Regions from separate parts of the Bacillus pretiosus genome, predicted to be linked through region 1. Evidence: a T-box and tRNA genes for the amino acid it is inferred to sense, from the RefSeq annotation. Region 1 holds a T-box; the other holds one or more tRNA genes.
The links. A T-box is a leader RNA that pairs with one kind of tRNA and senses whether it is charged. The one in region 1 lies ahead of metG (methionine--tRNA ligase), so its partner is inferred to be a tRNA-Met.

Region 1 (15,329 bases):
CTTTTCCTCATTACAGATCCTAACCAAGTTATAGCAATAAAGCACACTGTAGATACCACAATACTTACACTAACAAAGAGCAAGTTTCCCTCACTTGTATACGTTCTATAAAAAGCGATAACTGAGCAAACAAACCATGATGGAATAACAATTTCCATTACTCGAAAATAAATAAGTGCTATTCCTAATCTTCGTCCCTTAACATTTTCTTCTTCATCTTTCGTTTGTGCGAGCGCTCTTGTACGCTTCCAAATATAATATATAGCTATTACGCCAAATAAACTCATCATGCCAATGCTAATAACAGGAGATATTTTACTAGTTCCCTCTGTTGCAATATCTCCTACTACATACCCTATAAATCCACCGCATACCGCTCCTACTAACAACTTCAGTATAGCCAAAATTTTCCCCTTTACTTTACTCTTCATCTCCATCTTCCCCCTCCACTAACGCAAATATTTCCTCCACCGGTACGTTGAAAATTTGTGCGATTTTTAGCGACAATACAATAGATGGTGCATAATCCCCGCGCTCAATTAAACTAATCGTTTGCCGTGATGATCCAATCGCTTTCCCTAAATCCCCTTGTGATAAACGATGCTTTGCTCGCAATTCCCTCACTCGATTTTGAAGCTTCATGTCTTCCCTCTTTTTCATTTATTTAATTAAAATTGTAAATAATATCCTTATTTTTGTCAATTATAATTGTCATTACGACTATAATAATTGACAAAAATAAAGATGTATTATGATGAAAATAACTTATATAATGAATGTGAAATATTAAACAAAGGAGGTTCCATATGAAGAAAACATCTACCTTTTCTTACGTTCTTACTAAGCTTACAGCAGCTTTATTATTATTATTATTACTTATTAGCACGCTTCTCTTAACAACTAGTCAACAAACATTATATAGTTTCTTAGCTGGATTACGAGAACTACTTTATGTTCCCTTCGCTCCTATTCTTGCGGCGTATGCAATTTTTTGTTCTATTTGCATCGATAAATTGAAATTAAAAACATATACAAGACTGAAGACATTATGCCTTTATATTTTTTGCGGCTATTTATTTTCTCTTCCATTCCTAATATTTAAAGAAGCTAGTCTAATACAGTTCTTGTTTCTCGGATCAATTGGAGCAGTGTGTTCTCTTTTTTTCTACTTATGTGCAGTTATAGCAACAAAACTTAAGTGGATACAATATGTCGTGCCAGGCATTATGCTTATTATATTTATCACAATCAACTTTATCGATCTAGAAAAGGTTGGAACATCAAAAGAACAATGGGTCGAAACAAAAACAGAAAACTCTTTCGAAGCATCTTTTCAACATTTTAGTGGTGAACATAAAGTCCCCATTGAACTAAAACGAGGTGACATATTAGAATTTACCATTGAATCACGAGCTGAAAATCCGGATGGCTACATGGGAGCCGTAAAAATGGCTAGTGAGTTTCAAGAGGAAGAAAATTATTTAGCTTCAAACGGTCCTAATACATACCAATTTGCAGCAATTAAGACGGGAACGTATTACATTATAGTTAATGGCAATAAGTTAAAAGGAAAGTTGAGAATAGATTGGAATATAAAATAAAAAGGCAGTGCGTCTGCACTGCCTTCCTAAATTCTGACATAGAATGGATTCCATATTAACTTGCGTTTTGTAACAATACTCGTTTTAGTTGTTTGCGGAAACGTACTCCTAACGTAGTTGCTACGATAACGATAACTCCAACAATGATTTTACCGATATGATCTTCTAGCACTCCAAAAATATCATGTAAGTTGCCACCTAACCAGTAACCACCGATTAAGAAGAATGATACCCAAAATAGAGCACCTGAGTAAATTGTAATCGCAAAACGACGGAATGGTAAGTTAATAATTCCTGCAAAATATCCTGTAAAATGACGTACACCAGGAATAAAGAAACCGATAAAAATAAGGAAGTATCCATACTTATCAAACCACATTCTTGTTAAGTCGATTTTTCTTTGTGTTAAAAATACGTATTTCCCATACTTTTGAATAAAGGGCATACCTAATTTATTTCCTAAAAAGTATTGAATTGTCATTCCTACACTTGTCCCAATAAAGGATAGGATAATTAAAATCGGTAAACTTAAATCGCCCTTCTGTGCTAAAAACCCCGCATATGCTAACGTTGGCTCTCCCGGAAACGGAAGTGCAATATATTCTAACAGCAAACCAACAAGTACAACATAGTACCCGTACTGCTGAAATAATTCATGAACCCATTCCATGTCATCTCTCCTTTCAATCACGTACAACTTCTTACTATTATTGTATAAAAAAATTGTCGAAATAACTATCACAATAGCTTACATTTTTATTACATTTTTGTAAGGCTCACACTAAAGTTTTCTGTTCATTATTTGCTACTATCCATTATCGTTTTAAAATAAGCTAACAACTATATATCAGACGAAACAAGGGCATTAATATGCATTTTTTATCCAGTTTTTAACAATTAAAGTCACCTTATTTTGTTCTCAATAAAAAACCACCACAAACTCATACTAACTTCATATTAGCTTCATATACGTATTGTAAGATTATATCGGAATTTGTTGAAAAATTTAACCAATATATGACTAAGCATTAAATTGAATAAATATAAGTAGTTTTTCGAAATTGAAAAAAGGGTGAATAAGAAATGGAAGCTTATAAAATGCATGATTTTATTAATACAAATGTTGAATCTCATCAAAATGAAACCGTTTTTAATTTACACATATGTGAAACAAGTGAATTTGACGTAAGTTTAACAAAATCTACAACACTGTCTTTTATCGTTTCAAAAAAGAACATTAAGATTGTTACGAAAAAATGGATTAATTCAAATCAAGAAAGCATGATTGGTAAAAGTTACATCATTCCAACGAAAGCTTTCCACTACTTCTTACCAATTATTTCTGAAACTGAAGATGAGCTAAATATTCAAGTTCAAAGTTTTGGACTACATGGTGAACTTTTACTAAATGAAAGATTACTTATTGATAAAAACAACAAACAAAATCCAAAGATTACTACCTTCTTTGAAACATTAGATGAAAATGTAAATAAAGTATTACGAGGATTGCAAATTCATTGTATGTAAGACTATTACAATAGTAAAAAGGAGAATATAATGAAAAAACTATTATTAAGCGCACTATTATCATTAGGATTTTTAACTATTCCATTCACAAATGCTGAGGCAGCTACAACAAACGATCAGCTTATCGTGAATACGCAGTTAAATAAAATGGATTATTATCAAAACGGACAATTTATAAAGAGTTTTACTGTCGCTACTGGAAAAGCATCCACACCTACGCCTAAAGGTACTTTTCAAATCGTTAATAAAATTAAAAACCGTCCTTACTATACAGGAAAAATTAAAGGCGGCGATCCACGTAATCCACTTGGTGACCGTTGGCTCGGACTAAACATGGCAGGAACTTACGGAACAACTTATGCGATTCATGGTACTAACAATAATCAAGCAATCGGCAAATGGACAACACTAGGTTGTATTCGTATGTATAACAATGATATACACTGGTTATTTGAGCGTATTCAGCAGCAAGCTACCGTCACTGTAAAATAACCTAAAAACAAGATTTATGTGTAGCCAAGAATTTTATATCTTGGCTTATTTTATTTATTCATTTACAGTAGCAAAACAACTGTATTTACATATATAATAAGAATAGGTTTCGTTAAGCAATATCAAAACATTGATAAACATGGATATTAAAATTATACAGTTATAATATTTTATAAATTTTACAATACATACTATAATAGAACTAATGTAATTCTGAAATATTCAGTTTCTCTAAACCATTCCCCTTGCTACTTTCATGATGACTTTATAGCGGGGGCTTATTATATGTATAAACAATTTGAGTTATCCAAAAAATGATGAATTCGAATATTGCAGTAAAAAGCGTTATTTAGGAGGTGTTACTATGACGCATATACTGGTGATTGAAGACAACCCAGATATACAAGAACTGATTCGTGAATTTCTAATGGCACAAAACTTTACTGTTGATGTCGTTGGCGCTGGAACAGAAGGTATTCTTCTTTTCCAAAAAAATTCATACGATCTTGTCCTCCTTGATGTGATGTTACCAGATATAGATGGCTATAGTATTTGTAAAATTATGCGAGGACAATCTGATGTACCGATCATTATGTTAACAGGCTTACATAATGAAGAAAGTGAAATTAAAGGATTTGAGTTAGGTATTGATGACTATATTACGAAACCGTTCCATTACACCGTATTTATTAAACGTGTAGAGGCTGTATTAAGAAGGGCAGCAACGAAGGAAGCAGAAGCTGCAACTATACTACAATTCCATGAATTGATGTTAAATTCTACAGCCTATGCCGCTTATGTTCATGGTAATCAAATTGAATTAACAACAAAAGAATTTGAAATTTTATATACTTTACTGCAAAATCGGGGAAAAGTATTATCAAGAAGTGATTTGCTGAATAAGGTATGGGGCTATGAACATTATGGTGATGTAAGAGTTATAGATACACACATTAAAAACTTAAGAAAAAAATTAGGGATTCCTTATATTAAAACGGTGAAAGGCATTGGCTACAAAATCGAATCGTAGTACAGACAACATCACCAAAAATATTTTCATCAAAACCTTATTATTTTGTATTCTTTTATCACTTTGTCTTTATCAAATTATTTATTTTCTAGCTTCAAACTACGATAAAGAACGTTTTGCAAAAGAAAATGGAGCGCTGTCTACAGAACAAGCGGATTCAGACAAACAAAACGACCAAAGTAAAACGAATCAAAGTAAGGCTGTTTCAGAGAGTATGATTTCCAATTTCCAATCTTCTATTATAGATTATAAAGCACTCTCTACAGCCATAAATCACCTTTTGCAGCCTAGCCAAACTGTAAAAGCAAAAGAACATACCCAAAATATTGCGGGGAAAAACAGCACTTCTACTCCACTTACAGAAATGGAAAAGCAAGTCGCTACTAATGATGCCTTACATAAACAAAATGCAGCAAATAACACAAATGATACACAAGATTATCCAAAATTAGCAGATGCACTGCAGCAATTAGCTCCACATATTGGTGCGACAATGCTTGCATTATCTTTACTCGGATCTTTAATTTATACGAAACTAATTGCCAAACCTTTTCAATTTATGAGTGATGCTTTAAAAGATATTATGAATCTTGATTTCTCAGATAAAAAGCTACTTAACAAAAATACAGATCAAACAGATTTTAATTTGCAAGTAGCTGCTTCACAGGTCCCAAATATAGTGAAGAATTTACATGCAAGCAATCAAGATTTAAGAAATGAACTCAAAAAGGAACAACAATTAGAACAATCTCGTAAAGAATTTATGTCTATGGTTTCCCATGAATTAAAAACACCAATCGCAGCCGTTATGGGACAACTAGATGGCATGATTCACGGAATTGGAGCTTATAAAGATAGAGATAAATATTTAAAACGTTCCTATGAAATGATGCAAGACATTAACATATTAACGGAAAAAATGTCGGAATTATCCAAAATACAAAATCCTCAATTTAAACCTGATTTAAAAGTTATCTCATTAACTAATATTATTGAGGATGTTATGAAGAAAGTAGATTACTTTGTATCTGTAAAGCAATTAAATGTTCAATCTAACATTAAGCAAGATGTACAAATTTTAGCTGACCCTAAATTTATTCAAACTGCTATTTTTAACATTATTTCAAATGCAATTCATTACACAATTGACCATCAGCATGTATATATAAAGCTTTATGAAAAGCCAAACGGTTATGCATTAGAAGTATTAAATACAGGTTCACAAATTGATGAGGATAAACTCGCCCATTTATTTGAGCCATTCTATCGCGCAAACCCTGGCAAACACGGATTAGTACAAGGTAGTGGCCTTGGACTATATATTGTAAAACAAATATTAGATAAACATCAGTTTCCTTATGGGATACAAAACACACCTCAAGGTGTAAAATGTTCTATTGTATTCCCAAAAGCAATGTAAAAAACCTACTACAATTTCATACCCCAAATTCATACTTCGTATGAATGGCGGAATTTTGTAGAGTATCTTACTCTGTTTCGTTCGCCCGTTATCCTTATTTGGATAGCGGGCGTTTTTTATTATTTAAAAGGAGGATCTTCATGGAGAAATTTAAGTATTCATTACTTGTTTTATTCGGAGCTTGTAGCTACGGCGTACTTTCAACTATTTTCAAACTCGGATTCATTGATGGATTTTCAGCACATCAACTATTAGGGGGACAATATGTCTTCGGATGGATCGGGCTTCTTCTGCTCGTTCTTTTCGTTTCACGTCATAAAGTAACAAAAAAGCAATTCTTTTCCTTACTAACAGTTGGCACAACAATGAGTATGACTGGTATCTTCTACGCTATTTCTGTAGAAGAACTACCAGCATCTATCGCTGTTGTCCTACTCTTCCAGTTCACATGGATTGGTGTCGTTATAGAAGCAATCGCTAATCGAACATTACCAAACCGTGAGAAAGTTATATCTATTATTATTTTATTTACTGGAACATTGTTTGCAGGCGGTGTCTTTGAAGGTCTCGGACAAAACTTTTCCACGAAAGGTATTATCTTTGGTCTATTAGCCGCTGTCTCTTTTTCATTCTATGTTTTTGCAAGTGGGCGTGTTGCTACAGAAGTTCCACCTTATACGAAAAGCTTTCTTATGACAACAAGTGCTACTCTAATCGTATGCCTATTCTTCCCGCCAACCTTTTTAACGGATGGTACCCTGCAAGCCGGTCTTTGGAAATACGCTTTCTTCCTCGGATTGTTCGGCGTTGTCGTACCTGTCATTTGTTTTTCAATTGGTGTACCGAAAGTAGGAACAGGACTTAGTACAATACTAGGAGCAGCTGAATTACCAACGGCCATTATCGCTTCTATTACACTTGTACATGAAGTCGTAACCTTCATGCAGTGGATTGGGATACTCTTTATACTACTTGGAATTTTTACTCCTCAGCTGCTTACCTCTAGGAAAGCAAAGAAGCATAGAAGCGTGCATAGTGCATAGTGCATGAAAATAGAAACTTGCATATAAATGTAAATACAGTTACAATATGGTATAATTTGAAATCTATTTGGAGGTATAAATGACTATTTTAAGCGTAGCTTTTTTTGCCATTATGTGTATCTTCTTCCTAATAAGATATATGAAAGAAAAGAAATTTTACGATGTGCTCATCATTCCCATTTGCATATATGCTGGAGCAGTCAAAACCCCTTTAGTAGAGTACTTAAACTTTAATACTACTTTCAAAATAACATATGATATTGCAGCTATTATTCTCGTGATCCTTGCTGTGCTTTTCTTCTTAAAGGATAAGAAAGAGAATCCTACTGCGTAACAAAAGACCTTTCATTGATTTGAAAGGTCTTTTTCTTTTTCTCTATCTCACTTTACCGCTCCATATAGCTTTTCTATCTCATGCTCAATTTGTTTTACATCAATTCGTTCAAATAGTGGCTGCACACTATCAATTCTATTCGGCAACGTATTTTGAAGCTCCCAATTTCGGTTCACAATCGATAATGTATTTCTAACTCTTTCACTTGAGAATGGTAAAAACGGTTCAAGGAGATTTGCAAAATTAGCGATAAGATACACACAGTTATAAATCGTTTTTTCGCATGAAACTGGATTATCTTCCCTTTGTTTCCAAGGCTGCCTCTCATCAAAGTATTTATTTGCAAAACGTACTGCATCAAATATTGTTTCTAACGCCACTTTAAATTTAGTTTGCTCAATTGATTCTCCTACATTTATATATAATCCTTCTACCTTCTCTTTCAGTTCTTCATTAATCATTCCATTCGGTACAATGCCATCATAATACTTTTCAATAAACTTTAATGTCCGGTTCACAAAGTTTCCGTATGCACCTAACAATTCACTATTATGACTGTAAATGAATTCACGCCATGAAAAATCAGTATCACGATTTTCTGGTGCATTGACTGTTAAAAAGTAACGAATAGAATCTGGATTGTAGCGTTCTAATATGTCCGGCACCCATACTGCCCAGTTTTTACTTGTAGATAACTTTCTTTTTTCAACTGTTAAATATTCATTTGAAACGATATGACGAGGAATTGCTCCTTCTCCTATTCCAAGTAATACCGCTGGCCAAATGATGGAATGAAACGGAATATTATCCTTTCCGTGCACATAATATGTTTTCGCTTCTCTACCCCAAAACTCTTGATCATCTTTCCCTGTTTCTTCAGCCCAATGTTTACTCGCTGAATAATAGCCTGTCACTGCTTCAATCCATACGTAAATTTTTTTATCTTCATACCCTTCTACTGGAATTGGTACCCCAATTGGTAAATCACGTGACACAGCCCTATCTAGTAATCCTTCCTTTACATATCTCTCTGTTAGTTGAATCGCATTGTCACGCCATGTTCCTTCTTGTTTTGCAGTTTCTACAGCCCTTTTAATTTGTTCCTGAAATGTATGCAATGCAAAATAGAAATGCTCTGTTTCCTGCACGGATGGCGTACTACCACATAACTTACATTTCTTTTCTAACAAATCGAGTGGATCTAAAATAGCTGAACACGCATCGCATTGATCTCCTCTTGCTGCTTCATGGCAATGTGGACAAATGCCTTCTACATAACGATCAGGTAAAAACTGCGTACACGCTTCGCAATACGCTTGTTCCACTGTCCTTTTATAAATATAATCTTCTTCTAATAAACGTAAAAACACTTTTTGAACAGTTTCATGATGGTGCTCACTATCTGTACGTGTATAGCAATCATACGTAAAACCAAGTTTATGAAAACATCGCTGGAATTCTTCATGATACTTATCAGCAATTTCCTTCGCCGTCACACCTTCTTGTTTTGCCCTAATTGCAATCGGTGTTCCATTACAATCACTTCCCGAAACATACAACACATTCTCACCTTTTGCCCGGTAATAACGTGCTAAAATATCTCCAGGTAACAAACTCGCAATATGTCCAAGATGCAACGAACCATTTGCATATGGCCAAGCGCCTCCAATAAAAATACTCATCTTACATTCCTCCTTTTAAATATAAAAAAGCCCCGCCCTTATCTTAAAAAAGATAAGGGCGGGGCTGTATAAACAGTCGCGGTACCACCTTATTTCGCCAATTACTCACATAATTAGCCTTAACAAGTACGGAGCTATATGCTCTTATACTGTGGTTTTGATAACGAGTACCAACTCTCGTCGCCGCCTACTATTATCATTTGATAAGTTCAGGACGAAGCTCAAAGGCCATTGTTCAAATGAATATTCTTGCTTCTTCTCAGCTATCGAAGCTCTCTGGAAAGAATGGCTTCATCCTACTTTTCCTTTTCAACGCTTATATATATAACACGTATTTTACGACTTAATTGCAGAAAAATCAAACTTTTATTCAGAAAGAAAAGGAAATCCTATCCTCTCATAGAATAACTATACGTTCACAAAAGGAGTGATACGATTGAATCAAAAACAACTAAGCGCACGTAATGAAAAAAGCTGGAATGCAGCTGCTTATGAAGCTTGGACGAATCGCCACGGGGCACCGGCCGATTATGCGAAAAAGCTTATGAAAGATCCCGTGCGCGAGGTAGATTACTATTTACCCTACATACAATCTCCAAAAGGAAAACATATTATTAATTTACTCGGTTCAAAAGGCAATAAAGCCGTTGCTCTCGCTCTTTTAGGAGCTGACGTAACAGTTGTTGATATTTCGGCAAGTAATGCAAAATATGCAAATGAACTTGCGGAAGCAGCAGGTGTCTCTATCCAGTATGTCGTTTCTGATGTACTAAATGTGCAGCTCTCCGAATCATTTGATATCGTATTACTGGAACTTGGTGTACTCCATTACTTTCTAGATTTAAAACCGCTCTTTAAAAAAATTGCTACCTTGCTTAAAGGAGATGGAACGCTTATCCTTCGTGACTATCATCCTGTTTACACGAAATTATTAGGCGTAGACCACCCATCATTTCGGGCTAACGGAAATTATTTCGATGAAGAATTAATTGAAGATGATGTTGCTTATAGCATCCTTCTGACAGAAGCGCAGAAAGAATCATTACCTAAAACAACCATCCGTCGCTGGACGCTAGGAGAAATTATTACAACACTTGCGGAAGAACATTTTAAAATTGAAAAACTAGTTGAAGAACACGGGTCTCATCAAAGGTGGGTCTTCCCTCCTACTGCACCGGAAGAAATTGAAGATCGTGTGCCTGGTTTATATACATTAATTGCGACAGCATGCAAAAAAGGATCCCTTCACGGATAGGATCCTTTTTGCATGCTCACGCATATAAGTTGAGGTTGGAGATTACCATAATTCTGTAGAATAGGACACAAGATATTTCAACATTTCGTCTCTGACTTACGTCGTCAAAAAGGGGTATGACCAACATAACGAAGAGTAATGTTACAGTTGATACTGATAATCGTTATCAACTAATTAGAAGTATACATGATGTTATTTCAAATTACAATAGCATTTCTCATTTTTATTTATGAACTTTTTGATATACAAATGTATACATTTTAAGAACATTTACTCATATCAATCTGCCATCTTCCATTATCTGCTATAATTTTCATTGAACAGATTAATAACTTCATAATGATGTTTTTATTAATGGCGTTCTTAATATTTATAAATCATAATAAATAGTTTTTAAAGGCAGGGGTAACGATGAAATATGTTAGTATTCGCAAAAAACTACTGTTCACACTCTTAAGCATTTCTTCTTTATTTAGTATTGCTCTTATTGTTATTCTTTCATTCGCTATGAACCAAGCAAGCGAAATTGAAACGTTAAAAAATGATGTATCAAAACGAGCAACAATTTTAAAAGAACGTGGTGATTGGTTCCAAGCACAAGTTGCCGGTTTACAAGAATATTTACTGTCACATGATCAAAAAGGATTGGATAAATTCAACCGAGAAGGAAAGAAACTTGCTGATACTAGAGAGAAAGTAACAAGTGATAAAAAACTCCCAGAAGGAATGAAAGAGGCGATTTTAATGGGAGCAAAATGGCGAAGCGTCATAGATGATGAAGTCCTCCCTCTCGCTCGCGAAGGAAAATGGGACGAAGCGTCCAAAATCGCTTTAGCTCAAACCGATTATGTAAACGATCTTTTAAGTCGTTTTACTAAATATGCAAATGAAGAAAATGATAAACGTGACGCATTAATTGCTGACGTAGAGTCTTCTTCATCTCTTATTCAATATATTATTTTCTTCTCACTCATTACATGTACGTTAACATCTATTTTATTAGCATGGTGGTTCTCTGGTAAACTCGTTAAACCGATACGACAAATTGATGAGAAATTAAAAGAATTAGCTTCTCAAGACGGCGATTTAACTGCTAGATTACACGTAACGAGTAAAGATGAAATTGGTGATATCGCCAATTCCTTTAATCAAATGCTCGCTAACTTACAACGTATCATAAAACAAGTGCAACAAACATCCACAAGTGTAAAAGAAGCGTCTGAAAATGTGTTTATCGAAACCACTGCTTCTATGGAAAATACAGCAAAAACCGAAGAAACTATGAATGCTCTTGAGTATAATATTCGTTCACAAGTTTCAAGCATCGAAGAAAGTTCAACTGCAATGGACGATATGACAACGAGTGTTCAGCGTATTGCAGAATCTGCCTCTACTGTTGCTAGCCTAGCTGTTACAACTTCAGAAAAAGCAGATAGTGGGCATAAAGTCATTGAGAAATCTATTACACAAATGCATACAATTAACGAAGCTGTTAACGCTACATCACAAGTAGTAGAGCGACTCATTACACATACAAATCATATTGATACTGCACTTCAATCCATTTCTAATATCGCGGAACAAACGAATTTACTCGCTTTAAATGCTTCAATTGAAGCAGCACGTGCTGGCGAACACGGAAAAGGATTCGCCGTTGTTGCCGATGAAGTACGAAAACTTGCTGAACAATCTCAGCTAGCAGCAACTGACATTAACCATTTACTTCATCAAATTCAAGCTGACACAAAAATAGCAAATGAAATGATGACACAAGGTCAGTCAGAGGCTTCGGAAGGAATTACAGTCATTCGTACCGCTGGATCTTCATTCTCGGAAATTGTTAACCACATTAACAAAGTCTCTACACAAATGCAAGAAATGTCTGCAACTGCTGAAGAAATGGCCGCAAGTTCAGAAGAAATGAATGCAGCTTTAAATAACATCGCCTCTATTTCAAATGAAGTTGCCGCCGAAACATCACAAACAGCAACTTCGGCTGGTGACCAAGTAAATAAAATGAGTGTCGTTGCTAAAAAAGCTTCTGAAATGAAAACGACCGTACAAGAACTTGAAGTTCTCGTTTCTCATTTCAAAACAAACGTTTAAAGCGAAACTTTCCTTTATACTTCTATGAGCTCCAAGTTGTTAAAAAGAGAGATTTACAGTCTCTCTTTTTTTAACCTTAAAATATCTCTTTCTATCTCTCATTACGTCTGCTATAATTCCTAGAGGAAAGAGGAAAGCTTTATTCCAGATGGAGTAAAGCTTTCTTTCGATTTTTTACATTAATTAATTCTAATACTAAGATTTCACAAAGGGGGCTTTTTATCATATGAATTTTATTAGCATTCGAAAAAAACTAATGTTCATGATGGGAACGATTTGCGCTTTATTTGGCATCGCCTTAGCTTTTATTTTATTTTTTGCTATTGACCAATCTCGTAAAGCTGAAACATTACAAAAAGAAATTTCTCCTCTAGCAACAGAATTGAAAGAGCGTGGAGACGCTTATCAAGTACAACTTTCTGCTTTAAGAGGTTATTTACTACAACACGATCAAGTAGAATTAGACAAGTTTAACGAGATGAGTAAACGTCTGGAGGATTCAAAAGATAAACTTCTTTCTAATCCAAATATTTCTCAATCCGTGAAAGATACAATGAATTTAGGGTCCACTTGGAGAAAATTTATTGAAGAAAAAGTCTTCATCCTTGCAAAAGAACAAAAGTGGGAAGAAGCTTTACAAGTAGCTTCTACAGAGAATGGCTCTGTTTATAAAGTAATTGGTGATTTCACAAATTACAGTAATGAACAAGCTAAGTTACGTGATCAATCTATCAAAAAAATTGATCAATCTTCACTACAAATTAAATATGTTATCTTCTTATCACTTGTTATTTGTATTATCGTAGCTATCATTCTTGCATGGTGGTTCTCTGGTAAACTTGTAAAACCAATTCAACAAATTGATAGTAAGCTAAAAGAATTATCATCTCAAGAAGGTGACTTAACAGCCCGCCTACAAGTAAATAGTAATGATGAAATTGGTACGATTGCAACATCATTTAATAAAATGTTAGAAAACCTACAACATATTATCAATCGTGTTCAAAAAACATCCGTAGAAGTACAAAACGCTTCTGAAAATATGCTAGAAAAGACGAATATATCACGCGAGGCAACAATAAGAGTTCAAAGCTCGATGTCTAGCTTAAATGCAAATATTCAATCGCAAGCCTCTAGTATGGAAGAAAGCTCAACTGCAATGGACGATATGACAGTAAGCGTTCAGCGTATTGCTGAATCTGCTTCATCTGTAACTGAACTTGCTGTAACTACATCTGAACAGGCTAACGATGGAAGTTCAGTTATTCAAAAATCCGTTTCACAAATGACAACGATACACGACGCGGTAAATGCTACGTCAGAAGTGGTCGAACGTCTAATCACCCACACGAAATATATTGATACAGCTGTTCAATCTATTTCTAATATCGCAGAACAAACAAACTTACTTGCTTTAAATGCATCTATCGAAGCAGCTCGTGCTGGCGAACAAGGAAAAGGTTTTGCTGTCGTAGCTGACGAAGTTCGAAAACTTGCTGAACAATCTAAAACAGCGGCAACAGATATTAACCAACTACTACATCAAATTCAACAAGACACTGAAACTGCGAGCTCTATGATGTCCCAAGGCCGTTCGGAAGCATTTGAAGGCATTCATGTCATTCGTGAAGCCGGCAACTCTTTCACAACGATTGTGGAACAAGTAAATAAAGTATCTACTCAAATGCAAGACATCTCAGCAACCGCTGAGGAAATGGCTGCAAGCGCTGAAGAAATGAACGCTTCACTGAATAACATCGCTTCTATTTCGACTGAAGTATCTAGTGAAACAGCGACAACAGCACAATCTGCTGAGAAAAAAGTCATTACGATGAATGAAATGACACAAACTGCTAAACAAATGAAACAAACAGTTGAAGAATTAGATCAACTCGTATCTCATTTCAAGACTGAATAGCTTTCAAAAAATATTCCTCTTTCAAGAGGAATATTTTTTTGAGCTCATTCCCTGCATATTATATATATATCCGTTATAATGAGAACCGATATCATTAATATGTAGGGGGTGCTATACATGTCACAACAAGCATTTGAAGAAAAGTTATATGCAAACTTAGAAGCTGTTATTGATCCTGAACTAGGTGTTGATATTGTTAATCTTGGATTAGTTTATGACGTTACAGCAGATGAAAATAATAATGCTGTCATTACGATGACGATGACTTCTATCGGTTGTCCAATGGCTGGGCAAATTGTATCAGACGTTAAAAAAGTATTATCAACGAACGTACCTGAAGTCAATGAAATAGAAGTAAATGTCGTTTGGAATCCACCCTGGTCTAAAGAACGCATGTCACGTATGGCGAAAATCGCATTAGGTATTCGTGACTAAATAAAGAAAGACCTGACATCCTAGTCAGGTCTTTTTCTCTTATTATTTTACGCCTACTGCATCATAAGCTTTCGTTACAGCTTGTACAGCTTTAGAGTTTTTACCATATAAATCTTCAGCTGACTGCAGAGCAGCTTGACGCATCATCTTAAAGTCAGAGTTCGCAGTTAAATATTTCGTAAGAGCACGGTAATAAATTTTTTCTGTCGCTTCACGGCCTACTCCAGTTACTTTCACACCGTAATGCTCTCCGCCATCAGATACTAAATATGCAGCTTTATTGTTAATACTACTGTTAATATGAACGCCGCCATTATCAGCTGTTCCAATGTAGCGTTTATTGTAATGATCTGGGTAACCTTCACTTGGTTTTAATGGATTTGGAATAGATGCTGGATCTTTCAGAGAACGAAGTGCATCGCCAGGTTTTCCAGGTGTATAAATGTCAGCACCTAAATCCCAGCTCTTCTTCTCAACCATGACACC
Region 2 (15,329 bases), 490 kb from region 1:
TACAGGTACGTATTGTTTTGATAATAAAGCTTTATTCGCCTCACTTTCTAAAGTTTCAAATGATAACGTACAAGGTGAATATTACCTGCCAGATGTTATTGAGATTTTAAAAAATGAAGGTCATATCGTATCGGCTTATCAAACAGAGCACTTCGATGAAACGTTAGGTGTTAACGACAGAGTCGCTCTATCGCAAGCGGAAATTATTATGAAAAACCGTATCAACCGTAAAAACATGGTAAATGGTGTTACAATTATTGATCCAAGTAACACGTATATTTCTGCTGATGCAATTATCGGTAGTGATACAGTTCTTCATCCAGGAACAATTATTGAGGGGAATACTGTAATTGGTTCTGATTGTGAAATTGGACCGCACACAGTAATTCGCGATAGTGAAATTGGAGATCGTACGACAATTCGACAATCTACTGTACATGATAGTAAACTTGGTACAGAAGTATCGGTTGGTCCATTTGCACATATTCGCCCAGATTCAGTTATTGGAGATGAAGTACGCGTTGGAAACTTCGTGGAAATCAAAAAAACTGTTTTTGGTAATAGAAGTAAAGCTTCACACTTAAGTTATATCGGGGATGCACAAGTTGGAGAAGACGTGAATCTTGGTTGTGGTTCAATTACGGTGAACTATGACGGTAAGAATAAATTCAAAACTGTGATTGGTAACGGGGTATTTATTGGATGTAATTCAAACCTTGTCGCTCCTGTAACAGTTGAAGATGGTGCTTATGTGGCAGCAGGCTCTACAATTACAGAGAATGTTCCATCAAAAGCATTATCTGTAGCACGTGCACGTCAAGTTAACAAAGAAGACTATGTTGATCAATTGCTGAATAAGAAAAAATCATAATGTGGAGGGTTAATCTAGATGTCGACTCAATATCTAAATTCTAATTTGAAAGTATTCTCTTTAAACTCTAATAAGGAACTTGCTGAGCAAATTGCAAAGCACATTGGAGTAGGACTAGGAAAATGTTCTGTTGATCGTTTTAGTGATGGAGAAGTTCAAATTAACATTGAAGAAAGTATCCGTGGTTGCGATGTATTCATTATTCAATCTACAAGCTTCCCAGTAAACGAACATATCATGGAATTACTTATTATGATCGATGCATTAAAACGTGCATCTGCAAAAACAATTAATATTGTTATTCCTTACTATGGTTATGCGCGTCAAGACCGTAAAGCGCGTTCTCGTGAACCAATTACATCGAAACTTGTAGCAAACTTGCTTGAAACAGCAGGTGCAACTCGTGTAATCACTCTAGATTTACATGCTCCACAAATTCAAGGGTTCTTTGATATCCCAATCGACCACTTAATGGGTGTACCGATTCTTTCAGATTACTTTGAAACAAAAGGTCTTAAAGATATCGTAATCGTGTCACCAGACCACGGTGGGGTAACTCGTGCTAGAAAAATGGCAGATCGCCTAAAAGCACCAATCGCTATTATTGATAAGCGTCGTCCTCGTCCGAACGTATCAGAGGTAATGAACATTATCGGTAATATTGAAGGTAAAACAGCAATTTTAATTGATGACATCATTGATACAGCTGGTACAATTACATTAGCAGCAAACGCTCTTGTTGAGAACGGTGCTTCTGAAGTATATGCTTGCTGTACACACCCAGTATTATCTGGTCCAGCAATTGAGCGTATCCAAAACTCAAATATTAAAGAGTTAGTTGTAACGAACTCTATCGTATTACCAGAAGAGAAGAAAATCGACAAAGTACATGAACTTTCAGTTGCTCCACTAATCGGAGAAGCAATCATTCGTGTATACGAAGAAGAATCTGTAAGTGTATTATTCAATTAATTGGATAGAATGAGACGTAACCAAGATTGGTTACGTCTTTTCGTATCGAAAAAAGAAAGTAGTGGTACAAGAATGAAATTGATAGTAGGACTTGGGAACCCAGGTAGAGAATATGAATTAACAAGGCATAATATTGGATTTATGGCGATTGATGAACTTGCAAAGCGTTGGAATATTTCTTTGAATGAACAAAAATTTAAAGGAGTATTTGGTGCAGGATTTGTTAATGGAGAAAAAGTAATCTTATTAAAGCCACTTACATATATGAATTTATCTGGGGAAAGTATTCGACCACTCATGGATTACTATAAAATTGATGTTGAGGACTTCGTTGTTCTGTACGATGATTTAGACATCCCTGTAGGTAAATTACGCCTTCGTATGAAAGGTAGTGCTGGTGGACATAATGGTGTGAAATCAACAATTTCACATTTAGGAACACAAGAGTTTCAACGTATCCGCATGGGAATTGATCGTCCGAAAAATGGCATGAAGGTAGTAGATTACGTATTAGGACGTTTTACATCGGAAGAAATTCCTGATGTGAGTCATTCTATTGAAAAAGCAGCGGATGCATGTGAAGAATGGTTAAATAAACCTTTTCTTCAAATCATGAATACCTTCAATAGTTAAGGGTATGATTGGGAATATTTTGTCTTGTTTTTACCCATACTAGTAGTAATTGGATTTTTAGGAGGCTAGTATGGAAGGGTATTATTATTGCAGACATTGCGGGAGTAATGTAGGCTCCGTTACTGCAGAAAAAGTGTATAGCGACGTTTTATTTCAACTAACAGAGCAAGAAGTAGTAGAGATGATTCATTTTCATGAGAATGGAAATATATATATAAAAACGATTTGTGAATCGTGTCAAGAAACGCTCGCATCTTATCCTGAGTATTATGAATATGAAAAATTTCTGCAATAAAATGTTGTCGCTTTGGCATGTCCAAAGCATTTTTCTGTTTTCTTTTTCCAAAATATTTGCATAAAATATAGTGGCTTGCTCTTTATGTTGAGAGGGGTTTTGAAAATGATAGGTTTATTAGAGCAATTTTATAAAAATGAAGAGATCCAATCGGTTATTAATGGACTAGAAGATGGTTTAAAAGAACAACTTGTATCAGGTATGGCAACCTCTTCTCGTTCGTTATTAATGGCGGCCTTATATAAAAAAACAAAAAAATCACAACTTATTGTGACGCATAATTTATATCAAGCACAAAAAGTGCATGAAGATTTAGTGGCGTTACTTGGTGAAAAAGATGTGTGGTTATACCCAGTAAATGAATTGATAGCATCAGAAATTGGTGTTGCAAGCCCAGAATTGAAGGCGCAACGTATTGAAGTATTGAATCGTTTAGCGGCAGGAGAGAACGGGATTATTGTAGCGCCAGTTGCAGGACTACGCAGATTTTTACCAATGAAAGAGTTGTGGAAGCAAAGGCAAATCGAAATCAATCTAGGGCAAGAGATTGATTTAGATACATTCTTGCATACTTTACATCATATTGGTTATGAGCGTAAGTCGATGGTAGAAGCTCCTGGGGAATTCAGTTTGCGCGGGGGAATATTAGATATTTACCCATTAACTGAAGAGTTACCATTTCGTATTGAATTTTTCGATACAGAAGTTGATTCTATTCGATTATTTGATGTGGATGAACAGCGCTCTCAAGATAAAAAAGAAAGTGTTAGATTTGGTCCAGCAACAGAGTTTTTATTTTCACAGGAAGAATTGAAGTCGGGAATTGAGCATCTTGAGGAAGGCTTGACTAAGACGATGCAAAAACTTTCCGATGATAAATTGAAGACTACAGTGCTTGAAACGGTAAGTCATGAAATTGAGATGTTAAAAAACGGGCAAAGTATAGAACAGATGTTTAAATATTTATCTATTTTCTATAAAGAACCTGCTAGTCTGATAGATTATTTACCTGAAGATGGTATTGTGGTTTTGGATGAGATTTCTCGTATTCAAGAAACGGCATCACATCTTGAAACGGAAGAGGCAGAATGGTATATATCACTTCTTGGTGAGGGAACAATTATTCAAGATTTATCTTTCTCACACTCGTTTGAGGAATTTCTTCATCATAAAAAAAGAAGTTTTGTATATTTAACGTTATTTTTACGTCATATAGCACATACACATCCGCAAAATATTGTGAATGTGACATGTAAAACAATGCAAGATTTCCATGGGCAGATGCAGTTGTTGAAAACTGAAATTGATAGATGGAACGAAGGGCATTTTACGACTGTTGTGCTCGGCACAGATGATGAACGTGTAAAAAAACTACAACATATTTTAAGTGATTATGATATTGAGGCAGATATCGTAGAGGGCACAGATATATTATTGCCTGGAAGGTTGCAAATTGCTGTAGGTGATTTACATGCAGGATTTGAAATGCCGATGCAAAAGCTTGTTGTTATTACTGAAAAAGAGCTTTTTCATAAAAAAGTTAAAAAATCACAACGTAAGCAGAAGTTATCTAATGCTGAACGTATTAAAAGTTATTCGGAATTAAAAGTTGGAGATTATGTAGTTCATGTAAATCATGGTATAGGTAAATTCTTAGGTATCGAGACACTAGAGATTAATGGTGTTCATAAAGATTACTTGAATATTAAATATCAAGGTAATGATAAGTTATACGTTCCAATTGAACAAATTGACCAAGTGCAGAAATATGTAGGATCTGAAGGTAAGGATCCTAAAGTTTATAAATTGGGCGGAAATGATTGGAAAAAGGTCAAAACGAAAGTTGAAAAATCTGTACAAGACATTGCGGATGACCTAATTAAACTATATGCTGAGCGCGAAGCTTCAAAAGGTTATGCATATACACCAGATACGGCAGAACAACAAGAATTTGAATCTTCTTTCCCATATCAAGAGACAGAGGATCAATTACGTTCTATTGACGAGATTAAGAAAGATATGGAACGTGGACGTCCGATGGATAGGCTTCTTTGTGGTGATGTAGGATATGGAAAGACGGAAGTAGCTATCCGTGCGGCATTTAAGGCAATTATGGATGAAAAACAAGTTGCAATTTTAGTGCCGACAACGATCCTTGCACAACAACACTATGAAACAATTCGAGAGCGTTTTCAAGATTATCCAATCAATATAGGATTATTAAGTAGATTCCGTACGAGAAAACAGCAAAATGAAACAATTAAAGGCTTAAAAGATGGTACGGTAGATATCGTAATCGGAACGCATCGTATTTTATCTAAAGACGTTACTTATAAAGATTTAGGTCTTCTTATTATTGATGAAGAACAAAGGTTTGGTGTAACGCATAAAGAAAAAATTAAACAATTAAAAGCAAATGTTGACGTGTTAACATTAACGGCAACTCCGATTCCGCGTACACTCCATATGTCTATGCTTGGTGTGCGTGACTTATCTGTTATTGAGACACCACCAGAAAATCGTTTCCCAGTCCAAACGTATGTAGTAGAGTATAATCCAGCGTTAATGCGAGAAGCGATAGAACGAGAGCTTGCAAGAGGTGGGCAAATTTACTTCCTATATAATCGTGTGGAGGATATCGAAAGAAAAGCAGATGAAATTTCGATGTTAGTTCCAGACGCGCGTGTAACGTATGCACATGGGAAAATGAACGAAGGTGAATTAGAGTCTGTTATGCTATCGTTTTTAGAAGGGCAGCATGATGTTCTTGTAAGTACAACAATTATTGAGACGGGTGTAGATATTCCGAATGTAAATACGTTAATTGTATTTGATGCAGATCGTATGGGATTATCGCAGCTGTATCAGCTTCGTGGTCGTGTTGGACGTTCTAATCGTGTTGCATATGCATACTTTGCATACAAACGAGATAAAGTGTTATCAGAAGTTGCAGAGAAGCGTCTGCAAGCCATTAAAGAGTTCACGGAGCTTGGGTCAGGTTTCAAAATTGCGATGAGAGACTTATCCATTCGTGGTGCAGGTAACTTGTTAGGAGCCGAACAGCATGGATTTATTGATTCTGTCGGATTTGATCTATATTCTCAAATGTTAAAAGATGCAATTGAACAGCGTAGAGGAACAGATGGGGTTGAAAATACAGTTAATGTTGAAATTGATTTAGAAGTAGATGCATATTTACCAGATGCTTATATTTCAGATAGTAAACAAAAGATTATGATGTATAAACAGTTTAGAGGTGTTTCTGCAATTGAGGATATTGAAGAGTTGCAGGAAGAGATGATAGATAGATTTGGTGATTACCCGCAAGAAGTTGGTTACTTATTGCAAATTGCAAATATTAAAGTATTGGCAATGAAAGAACAAATTGAGTTAATTAAGCAAAATAAATTTGAAGTGACAATTCTGTTCTCAGAACAAGCAAGTCAAAATATTGATGGCGGAAAATTATTCATGCTTGGAAATAGTTTTGGACGTATGATTGGTCTAGGAATGGAAGGATCGCAATTGAAAATCGTTATGAAAACAAATGGTTTAGAGACATCGAAGTGGTTAACAATTGCTGAAAATTTATTAAAAGGCCTACCAGATGTAAAAAAAGAAGTCATAAATGCCTAATATAAGATAAAAAAATACAATTCGGCGTGCATAGAAGAACTAATGTGTAAAATACTATGTCTAACAGTTGGTGATTTTTACATGAACAGGTAAATTCACCACTTTGATCATCAGTAGAAAGTGAGGCAGCATTAGAATGAAAGCAACTGGAATCGTACGTCGAATTGATGATTTAGGTAGGGTAGTAATCCCGAAGGAAATTCGTAGAACTTTACGTATTCGAGAAGGAGACCCACTAGAAATATTTGTTGATCGCGATGGAGAAGTGATTTTGAAAAAATATTCTCCAATTAGTGAACTAGGTAATTTTGCAAAGGAATATACGGAAGCTTTATACGATAGCTTAGGACATAATGTGCTTGTATGCGATCGTGATTCTGTTATCGCGGTAGCAGGCGTATCTAAAAAAGAATACTTAAATAAAAGTGTTGGCGATTTAATTGAGAAGACAATGGAAGAGCGTAAGTCTGTAATTATGACAGATGAAAGCGAAATTTCAATTATTGATGGAGTAACAGAAAAAGTGAGTTCCTATACAATTGGCCCGATTGTTGCGAATGGGGATCCAATTGGAGCTGTTGTTATCTTCTCTAAAGAGGATATTATAAGTGAAGTAGAGCATAAGTCAGTAAATACAGCTGCAAGCTTTTTAGCGAAACAAATGGAGCAGTAAGGCTATATCGAATTTTAGAAGTAGCAATCTTTCCTAATTATGATATTTCTTTTTGAGAAATCAAATATTTGGAGATATATGTATATTGAATGAAGGTAGCGCTTTGCTACCTTTTTTCGTTGAACATTTCTAGCGTTGCACGAACGTATTATTACTCGTGTAGGCAAGGAAGCTTGTCCTTTTCTTTATGATATAATACGAGGGGTGAGAATAGAAAAAGGAGTTTTCTTGTATGGAATCGAAGAAGTATCAAGCCTTTTGGCGTGGGGCTATTATATTAACAATCGCAAGTTTTGTTACAAAGGTATTAAGCGCTTTTTACCGTATTCCATATCAAAATATAGCGGGTGATATTGGTTTTTATATTTACCAACAAATTTATCCGTTTTATGGATTTTGTTTAATTTTAGCTACTTATGGGTTCCCCATTATAATTTCAAAAATGGTTGCGGAACGATTAGAGCGAGGGAAACAACAAGAAGCAGAAGAAATTATCTGTGTATCTTTTTGGTTTTTATTAGGAATTGGTTTCGTAGGCTTTTTTACATTGTTTTTTGGTGCCGAAACAATTGCAGCAGCCATGGGTGATATACACTTAGATAAGTTATTACGTGTTATTTCATTTTCATTCATATTGATGCCGTTTTTATCTGTAGCAAGAGGATATTTTCAGGGATTCAATAATATGATGCCAACAGCTGTTTCGCAAGTGATAGAACAAACAATTCGTGTTTCTATTATTGTATTTTTATCTCTATTCCTAATTGCTCGCGGATTTGATTTATATACAGTCGGTGCAGGTGCTATGTTAGGTTCAATCGCAGGCGGACTAATTGGGATTATCGTACTTGTACTTTATATGCGTCATGACTTTCGTTCTATATTTTTCAAGAGTGTAAAGAGAATTAAGGGGAAAAAGAGGATCATTAAAATTCTGTTTTGGCAGGGATTGGCGATTTGTGTTAGTAACTTAGTACTTATTTTTATACAAATGGCTGATTCCATTTCCTTCTATTCCTTACTTATTGGGGCAGGAGAGCAAGCTGAAAGTGCAAAGGTATTAAAAGGTGTTTACGACAGAAGTATCCCGCTTATGCAATTAGGTACTGTCGTGACAACTTCTTTCTCATTGTCACTTATTCCAATTATTACAGCGGCGAAGGAAAGAGGAGATCTTTCCTTTATTCGAGAAAAGGTAAAGTTAGCAATGAAAATAACATTTGTTATTGGATTTGCAGCTGCCATTGGATTAACTTGTATTATTCAGCCTACGAATATTATGTTGTTTGAAAATAGTGATGGGTCAGATGTTTTATCCATTTTATCTTTATCTATTTTATTTAGTTCATTGTCGATTACAACTGCTTCTATTTTGCAAGGGTTAGGACAAACATTAAAACCAGCAATATTCGTTATATTTGGGGGTTGTTTAAAGTTAGCTTTAAATTATACATTAATGCCGTATTTTGGTGTGAAGGGAGCTGCAATTGCAACACTAGTTGCGTTAATTGTAATTTCTGTGCTAAATAGTGCATTACTTATGCAAGCTGTATCCGAATCGCTTATCGATAAGCGTAATATGTTAGGTGTAGTTATTAGTGGTATCGGTATGGGGTTTGTATTAATAATATTTATACGTTTGATGCAAATGTCTGGATTAGTAATTGATACAAGGCATAGAGGAATTGCAACACTTGAGGCATTGTTAGGTGTAGCTATCGGTGGATTAACATATGTGTTTTTAATTTTAAAATTACGTGTATTTACAAAAGCGGAAATAGGAACCGTTATGAAAAAAGAGAAAAAAGAAGGTTCATTGAAGAAGAGTGGATAGAGGTGGCAGGTTGTGAGTGGAATCATTACTATTTTAGGATTAGGTGCTGGTGAGTTAGATCAGTTAACGATGGGTGTATATCGAAAAATAAAAGAAGCAGATCACATGTTTGTTAGAACGAAGGAACATCCCGTTATAGAAGAGTTGGAGAAAGAAGGTATACAATATACAGCCTTTGACAGTGTATATGAAGCGCATGATACATTTGAAATTGTATATGAAACAATCGCGAATACATTGTTAGAACAAGCTGAAGGCACAGAAATCATCTATGCCGTGCCAGGGCATCCGCTTGTAGCGGAAAGAACGGTTCAGCTACTGTTGGAAAAAGGTGAAGTAGCGAATGTTGAAGTGCGCATTGAAGGTGGACAAAGTTTCCTTGATCCTATGTTTGCGAGTCTAAAGATTGATCCGATTGAAGGATTCCAATTAATTGACGCCACATCATTTGAAAGAGGACAATTAGAATTACGTCAACATTTAATCTTTTGCCAAGTATATGACGCATTCGTTGCATCTGATGTGAAATTAACATTAATGGAGATGCTATCAGATGATTATGAAGTGTATATCGTAACAGCTGCAGGGACTTCATTTGAACAAGTTAAAAAGGTGCCGTTGTACATGTTAGATCATGAAACAGAGTTGAATAATTTAACGAGTGTATATGTACCACCAGTTAAAGAACGTGCGTCCTTGTATCAACAGTTTGATGTGCTTAGAGAAATTATTGCAGACCTTCGTGGACCGAATGGTTGTCCGTGGGATAAAAAGCAAACACATCAATCTTTAAAGAAGTATTTAATTGAGGAAGCTTATGAAGTGTTGGAAGCAATTGATGAAGAGGATGATGATCACTTAGTAGAAGAACTGGGTGATATATTATTACAAGTTATGTTGCATGCTCAAATCGGGGAGGATGAAGGTTGGTTCTCTATAGATGATATTATTCGAACTTTATCTGAGAAAATGGTTCGCCGCCACCCGCATGTATTTGGGAATACGGATGTAAATAATGCCGATGAAGTAATTGCCAATTGGGAAGAAATTAAAAAACAAGAAAAAGGATTCGTGAAAGAATCTGTTTTAAATGGGGTTCCAAAAAGTTTGCCACAGTTACTACGCGCCTATGAAATCCAGAAAAAAGCTGGCAAAGTTGGTTTCGATTGGGTTGATGTACAACCGATGATAGAGAAAGCCTTAGAAGAATGGCAAGAGTTCCAACAAGAAGTTACAAATATGGATGAGGCGAAAATGTTAGGTGAATTTGGCGATTTACTATTTGCGTTTGTGAATATAGCTCGTCATTATAAAATAGATCCCGAAGAGGCGTTACGTTCAACGAATGAGAAATTCGTCGGTCGTTTCTTATACATGGAAGCAAAGGTAGCTGAAATGAATAAAGAGATGCAAGATTTATCATTAGAGCAGTTAGACGTTTTATGGGAAGAGGCAAAACAAACAGAGCGTTAATAGGGGGATTTGATATGCGTCTAGATAAGTTTTTGAAAGTATCACGTTTAATTAAAAGAAGAACATTAGCGAAAGAAGTAGCTGATCAAGGAAGAATATCAATTAATGGTCAAGTGGCAAAAGCGAGTTCAGATGTAAAAGTAGCTGATGAATTAACAATTCGTTTTGGTCAAAAAATAGTAACTGTAAAAATAAACGAATTGAAAGAAACGACTAAAAAAGAAGATGCAGCAAATATGTATAGTTTAGTTCGCGAAGAAAAAGTAAAGGCTGAAGAAGGCTTGTTCTAAAATCAATTATCCCTTCATACATTACTATTAGCTAGTATAAATCTATGGGGGGATTTACGTGGATAATGGTTACTCACCTATGTCTTCTAATCAACAAAATGTTTCGGTAGAGCATGATATTATTATGCGTGGCAGGCGTGTAATTGATATTACCGGTGTAAAGCAGGTAGAGAGTTTTGATAGCGAGGAGTTTTTACTTGAGACCGTAATGGGTTTTTTAACAATTCGTGGTCAAAATTTGCAAATGAAAAATTTAGATGTAGAAAAAGGTGTTGTATCGATTAAAGGGAAAGTTCATGAGATGCTGTATATTGATGAGAATCAAGGGGAGAAAACTAAAGGATTCTTTAGTAAGTTGTTTAAATGAGCCTAACAATTCAGTTGTATACGATGCTCTCAATGATCGGAATGGGTGCTTGGATTGGAGCGTCTTTAGATACATACCAACGATTTTTAAAGCGGCAAGAACGTAAACGTTGGCTTGTATTTATTCATGATATACTATTTTGGATTGTCCAAGCATTATTCGTTTTTTATGTACTGCTTCTTGTAAATGAAGCTGAACTACGTATATATGTATTTTTGGCATTATTATGTGGTTTTGCGGCATATCAAAGCTTATTGAAAGCAATATACATGAGACTGTTAAATTTTCTCATCTATATTTTTATGCAAACAACACACTTTTTTGTTCAAATTATAAAGCTACTCATGATAAAACCTGTTATTATTATAGCGCAGCTATTTATTGCATTTATATTATTCTTATTTCGTATACTGCTTTCAATTGGACATGTGTTATGGAAAATGGTGATTTGGATATTACTTTTCATATGGAAAGTTTTTTTCTGGCCTGTTCGATTTATTGCTTCGCTCATATGGAAACTTCTCCCTAGTCGTGTTAAACTTTTTATAATGAAACATGTAGGGTTCCTGCAATATATAGCAAAATTGAAGGGACACATCTTCCAATTATGGGGGCGTATAAAAAAGAAGTTAGGGGGACCTCGGAAATGAGGGAACTGAGACAAAGAACAATCGAAAAACAGAGTCCAAATCCTGTTAAAGAGCATATAATACAAACGGATGAGAACAGGAAGCGACTTTATCGCCGTTTAGCGGTTTTTCTTGTCTTTGCTTTTACAATTATTGCGAGTATTAGTGTAACGTTTTATCAACAAAACAGTTCCATTAGAGCAAAAGAAGCAAAAGTTAAGGACATGAAAAAAGAACTGGATTCATTAACGAATAAAGAAAAGAGTCTAAAAGACGAAGTTCAAAAGTTGAATGATGAAGAGTACGTATTAAAGATTGCTAGAAGGGATTATTTCTTCTCTGGAAAAGGGGAGATAATTTTTCCTGTTTCTAAGTAGAGTATGTCTTATTGACACTATATTTTAGGATTATATATAATAAAGTAAAATTTGACTTTTTAACCACTAAGGAGGAGCATTTTTTTTATGTCAATCGAGGTAGGCAGCAAGTTACAGGGTAAAGTAACAGGTATTACAAATTTTGGGGCTTTTGTGGAGCTGCCAGAAGGCTTAACGGGTCTTGTTCATATTAGTGAAGTTGCTGATAATTATGTGAAAGATATTAACGATCACTTAAAAGTGGGCGACCAAGTAGAAGTAAAAGTTATTAACGTTGAAAAAGATGGTAAGATCGGTCTATCTATTAAAAAAGCGAAAGAGCGTGAAAAAACAGAAGGAGATCGTCCACGTGGTGAATACCAACGCGGTGGCGGTGGCGATCAACAACGTTCTGGACGTCCACAACGTAATCGTTCTTTCAACAGAGATAACCGTGGCGGCGGTAACGAACGAGCTCCAAAAGAAACATTCGAGCAAAAGATGGCACGTTTCTTAAAGGACAGTGAAGATCGTTTAACTTCTTTAAAGCGTAACACAGAATCTAAACGTGGTGGCCGTGGCGCACGTCGCGGATAATAAGAACGTTTAATTCTTAGCATATAGAGAGGTACCCAGGGCGATTGCTCGGGGTGCTTTTTTATATGTGAAAATATATTTTTAAAAAAGTTTTCAAGATGTGTTGACTTTAAAATATATCTGAGGTAAGATACTAATTGTCCGTTAAATAAGACGACATGGCGGTGTAGCTCAGCTGGCTAGAGCGTACGGTTCATACCCGTGAGGTCGGGGGTTCGATCCCCTCCGCCGCTATATTTAATTTAACGGCCCGTTGGTCAAGTGGTTAAGACACCGCCCTTTCACGGCGGTAACACGGGTTCGAATCCCGTACGGGTCATCCTAAAAAGATCATGCAAATTTGCATGATCTTTTTTTTGTTAAATAAATTAAGACATACAACACTTCTACAAAATCACCCTATATTTTCTGAATGTTCAATTAAAATAGTGAGAATAAATTACATACCGTGTATATATGTAGAGTTATTTCGAATAAAAAGTCGAACGATTATAAAAGTGAAAACTGTTGTTTTGACAAAAATCCCAATAATCATCTTTTATAATGACAGTAATTAAACTATGCAGGTGGTGTTAAAAATATGCCTAAAGCAGGAAGGAATACTATGAATACAAGTGCATTGGCAATGAATGAGAGTCAGCTTGGAGCAGTAAAGTGGACGAGTAAGTTGCGAATGAAGTTTGAACAGGTTTTCTTTAGATGGGGATTTATTATTGTTGTTATTGGTTTTCTTTTGGGACGAGCATATATATTAACAAATATTTTACCGTTTGCACTGCCGTTTTTTGCTGCTGTTTATGTTATGAAGCGGGATAAAATGCCGCTCGCGTTCTTGGCTCTTATGGGGGGCGCACTTTCAGTTTCGATAGATAATTTATTCTTTACCTTTGCATCTATTTTTACTTTCTTCATTTATAATATCTTCTTTAGTCGGTTTACACGTAAAACTGTTGGACTTGTTCCATTCCAAGTATTTATCTCCGCATTAACCGCACATTTAGTTGTCGTATATTTCGCGCAACAAACTGTCACCATGTACGATTTACTCGTTAGTACGATTGAGGCAGGGCTTAGCTTCGTATTAACTATGATATTTTTACAAAGTGTTCCGCTTTTAGTAGAACGAAAAGGTAAACAACAAGCGCTAGAGACAGAAGAAATTGTTTGTTTAATTATATTACTAGCATCTGTTTTAACAGGGACAACAGATTGGTTTGTATATGACGCTTCTATTCAACATATTTTTACTAGGTATTTAGTGCTCGTGTTTGCATTTATTGCGGGGGCGGCTACAGGATCTACAGTGGGGGTCGTCACTGGATTAATATTAAGTTTAGCCAATGTCTCCAGTTTGTCTCAACTTAGTCTACTTGCTTTTTCTGGGTTGCTTGGTGGTTTGTTAAAAGAAGGGAAGCGTTTAGGTGTTAGTTTAGGTTTATTAATTGGGACGAGCTTGATTACGCTATATGTAGACAAGCAAACAAACATTGTGACAACTTTAATTGAATCTGGTGTGGCGATTATGTTCTTCTTATTAACACCGAAACTTGTTATGGATCGTATTGCTAAATTCATGCCAGGCACACAGGAACATTCGCAAGATCAACAACAGTATTTAAGAAGGATGCGTGATGTTACAGCGAATAAAATTAATCAATTTGCCAATGTATTTGCTGCTTTATCTAATAGCTTTTCTGTATATGGATATGTGGAGGAGGAAGATAAAGAGACAGAAGCGGATTTGTTCTTAAGTACAATTACTGCAAAAACATGCCAAACATGCTTTAAAAAGGACCAATGCTGGGTAGTTAATTTCGACAAAACGTACGATTATATGAAACAAATAATGAGTGAAACGGAAGAGGGGACGTTGCAGCATAATCGGAAGTTAGTTCGTGAATGGGACAAGCATTGTGTGAGAGGGAAGAAAGTGACGGATTTAGTAGCGGGTGAATTAGATCACTTCTATGAAGGACAAAAATTACGAAAACAAATGAAAGAAAACCGTAGAATAGTAGCGGAGCAACTATTAGGTGTATCAAAAGTTATGGAGGATTTTGCTAAGGAGATCCAAAGAGAACGAGAAAATCATCAAGTGCAGGAAGAACAGATTATGCAAGCGTTTCGTGATTTTGGCGTAGAAGTAGAGCATGTTGATATATATTGTTTAGATAGAGGAAGTATTGATATTGAAATGTTGATTCCAGTTGCATCTAATGAACATGGAGAATGTGAAAAGTTAGTTGCGCCGATGCTTTCTGACATTCTAAAGGAAAATATTGTTGTTAAACATGAAGAAAAATCTTCTTATCCGAACGGCCACAGCTTAATATCATTTGGTTCGGCAAAAACGTATTCTCTTGATACTGGGTTGGCCACAGCTGCAAAAGGCGGTGGGTTTGTTTCTGGTGACTCTTATGCGATGATGGATTTAAGTGTTGGTAAATATGCGCTTGCAATTAGTGATGGTATGGGAAATGGGCAAAGAGCTCATATGGAGAGTAAAGAAACGGTAAAATTATTACAAAAAATACTTCAATCAGGCATTGATGAGGAAATAGCGATTAAATCTATCAATTCTATTCTTTCTTTAAGAACAACAGAAGAGATGTTTACGACGTTAGATTTAGCTATGGTGGATTTGCGGGATGCGAGTGCGAAATTTTTAAAGATTGGATCGACGCCGAGTTTTGTTAAACGCGC

Region 2: it has a tRNA-Met gene. The T-box ahead of metG (methionine--tRNA ligase) is inferred to sense a tRNA for this amino acid. The anticodon was not compared.

The regions. Positions count from the first base shown of each region.
Region 1 is NZ_CM129593.1:4,821,580-4,836,908, forward strand. Features, by position in the region: gene ACU8YW_RS25065 (DUF3169 family protein) at 1-437, opposite strand, end outside; gene ACU8YW_RS25070 (helix-turn-helix transcriptional regulator) at 421-642, opposite strand; gene ACU8YW_RS25075 (hypothetical protein) at 807-1,601, shown strand; gene ACU8YW_RS25080 (DedA family protein) at 1,657-2,271, opposite strand; gene ACU8YW_RS25085 (DUF3978 family protein) at 2,685-3,128, shown strand; gene ACU8YW_RS25090 (L,D-transpeptidase) at 3,159-3,620, shown strand; gene ACU8YW_RS25095 (response regulator transcription factor) at 3,985-4,650, shown strand; gene ACU8YW_RS25100 (sensor histidine kinase) at 4,628-6,070, shown strand; gene ACU8YW_RS25105 (EamA family transporter) at 6,211-7,113, shown strand; gene ACU8YW_RS25110 (hypothetical protein) at 7,193-7,447, shown strand; gene metG (methionine--tRNA ligase) at 7,495-9,129, opposite strand; T-box leader at 9,181-9,451, opposite strand; gene ACU8YW_RS25120 (class I SAM-dependent methyltransferase) at 9,566-10,384, shown strand; gene ACU8YW_RS25125 (methyl-accepting chemotaxis protein) at 10,796-12,490, shown strand; gene ACU8YW_RS25130 (methyl-accepting chemotaxis protein) at 12,717-14,408, shown strand; gene ACU8YW_RS25135 (metal-sulfur cluster assembly factor) at 14,526-14,843, shown strand; gene nprB (neutral protease NprB) at 14,886-15,329, opposite strand, start outside.
Region 2 is NZ_CM129593.1:51,266-66,594, forward strand. Features, by position in the region: gene glmU (bifunctional UDP-N-acetylglucosamine diphosphorylase/glucosamine-1-phosphate N-acetyltransferase GlmU) at 1-871, shown strand, start outside; gene ACU8YW_RS00285 (ribose-phosphate diphosphokinase) at 890-1,843, shown strand; gene pth (aminoacyl-tRNA hydrolase) at 1,916-2,476, shown strand; gene ACU8YW_RS00295 (anti-sigma-F factor Fin family protein) at 2,547-2,771, shown strand; gene mfd (transcription-repair coupling factor) at 2,877-6,407, shown strand; gene spoVT (stage V sporulation protein T) at 6,544-7,080, shown strand; gene ACU8YW_RS00310 (putative polysaccharide biosynthesis protein) at 7,313-8,914, shown strand; gene yabN (bifunctional methyltransferase/pyrophosphohydrolase YabN) at 8,927-10,387, shown strand; gene ACU8YW_RS00320 (RNA-binding S4 domain-containing protein) at 10,402-10,677, shown strand; gene yabP (sporulation protein YabP) at 10,736-11,044, shown strand; gene yabQ (spore cortex biosynthesis protein YabQ) at 11,041-11,694, shown strand; gene divIC (cell division protein DivIC) at 11,691-12,050, shown strand; gene ACU8YW_RS00340 (S1 domain-containing RNA-binding protein) at 12,138-12,626, shown strand; tRNA gene ACU8YW_RS00345 (tRNA-Met) at 12,787-12,860, shown strand; tRNA gene ACU8YW_RS00350 (tRNA-Glu) at 12,874-12,945, shown strand; gene spoIIE (stage II sporulation protein E) at 13,207-15,329, shown strand, end outside.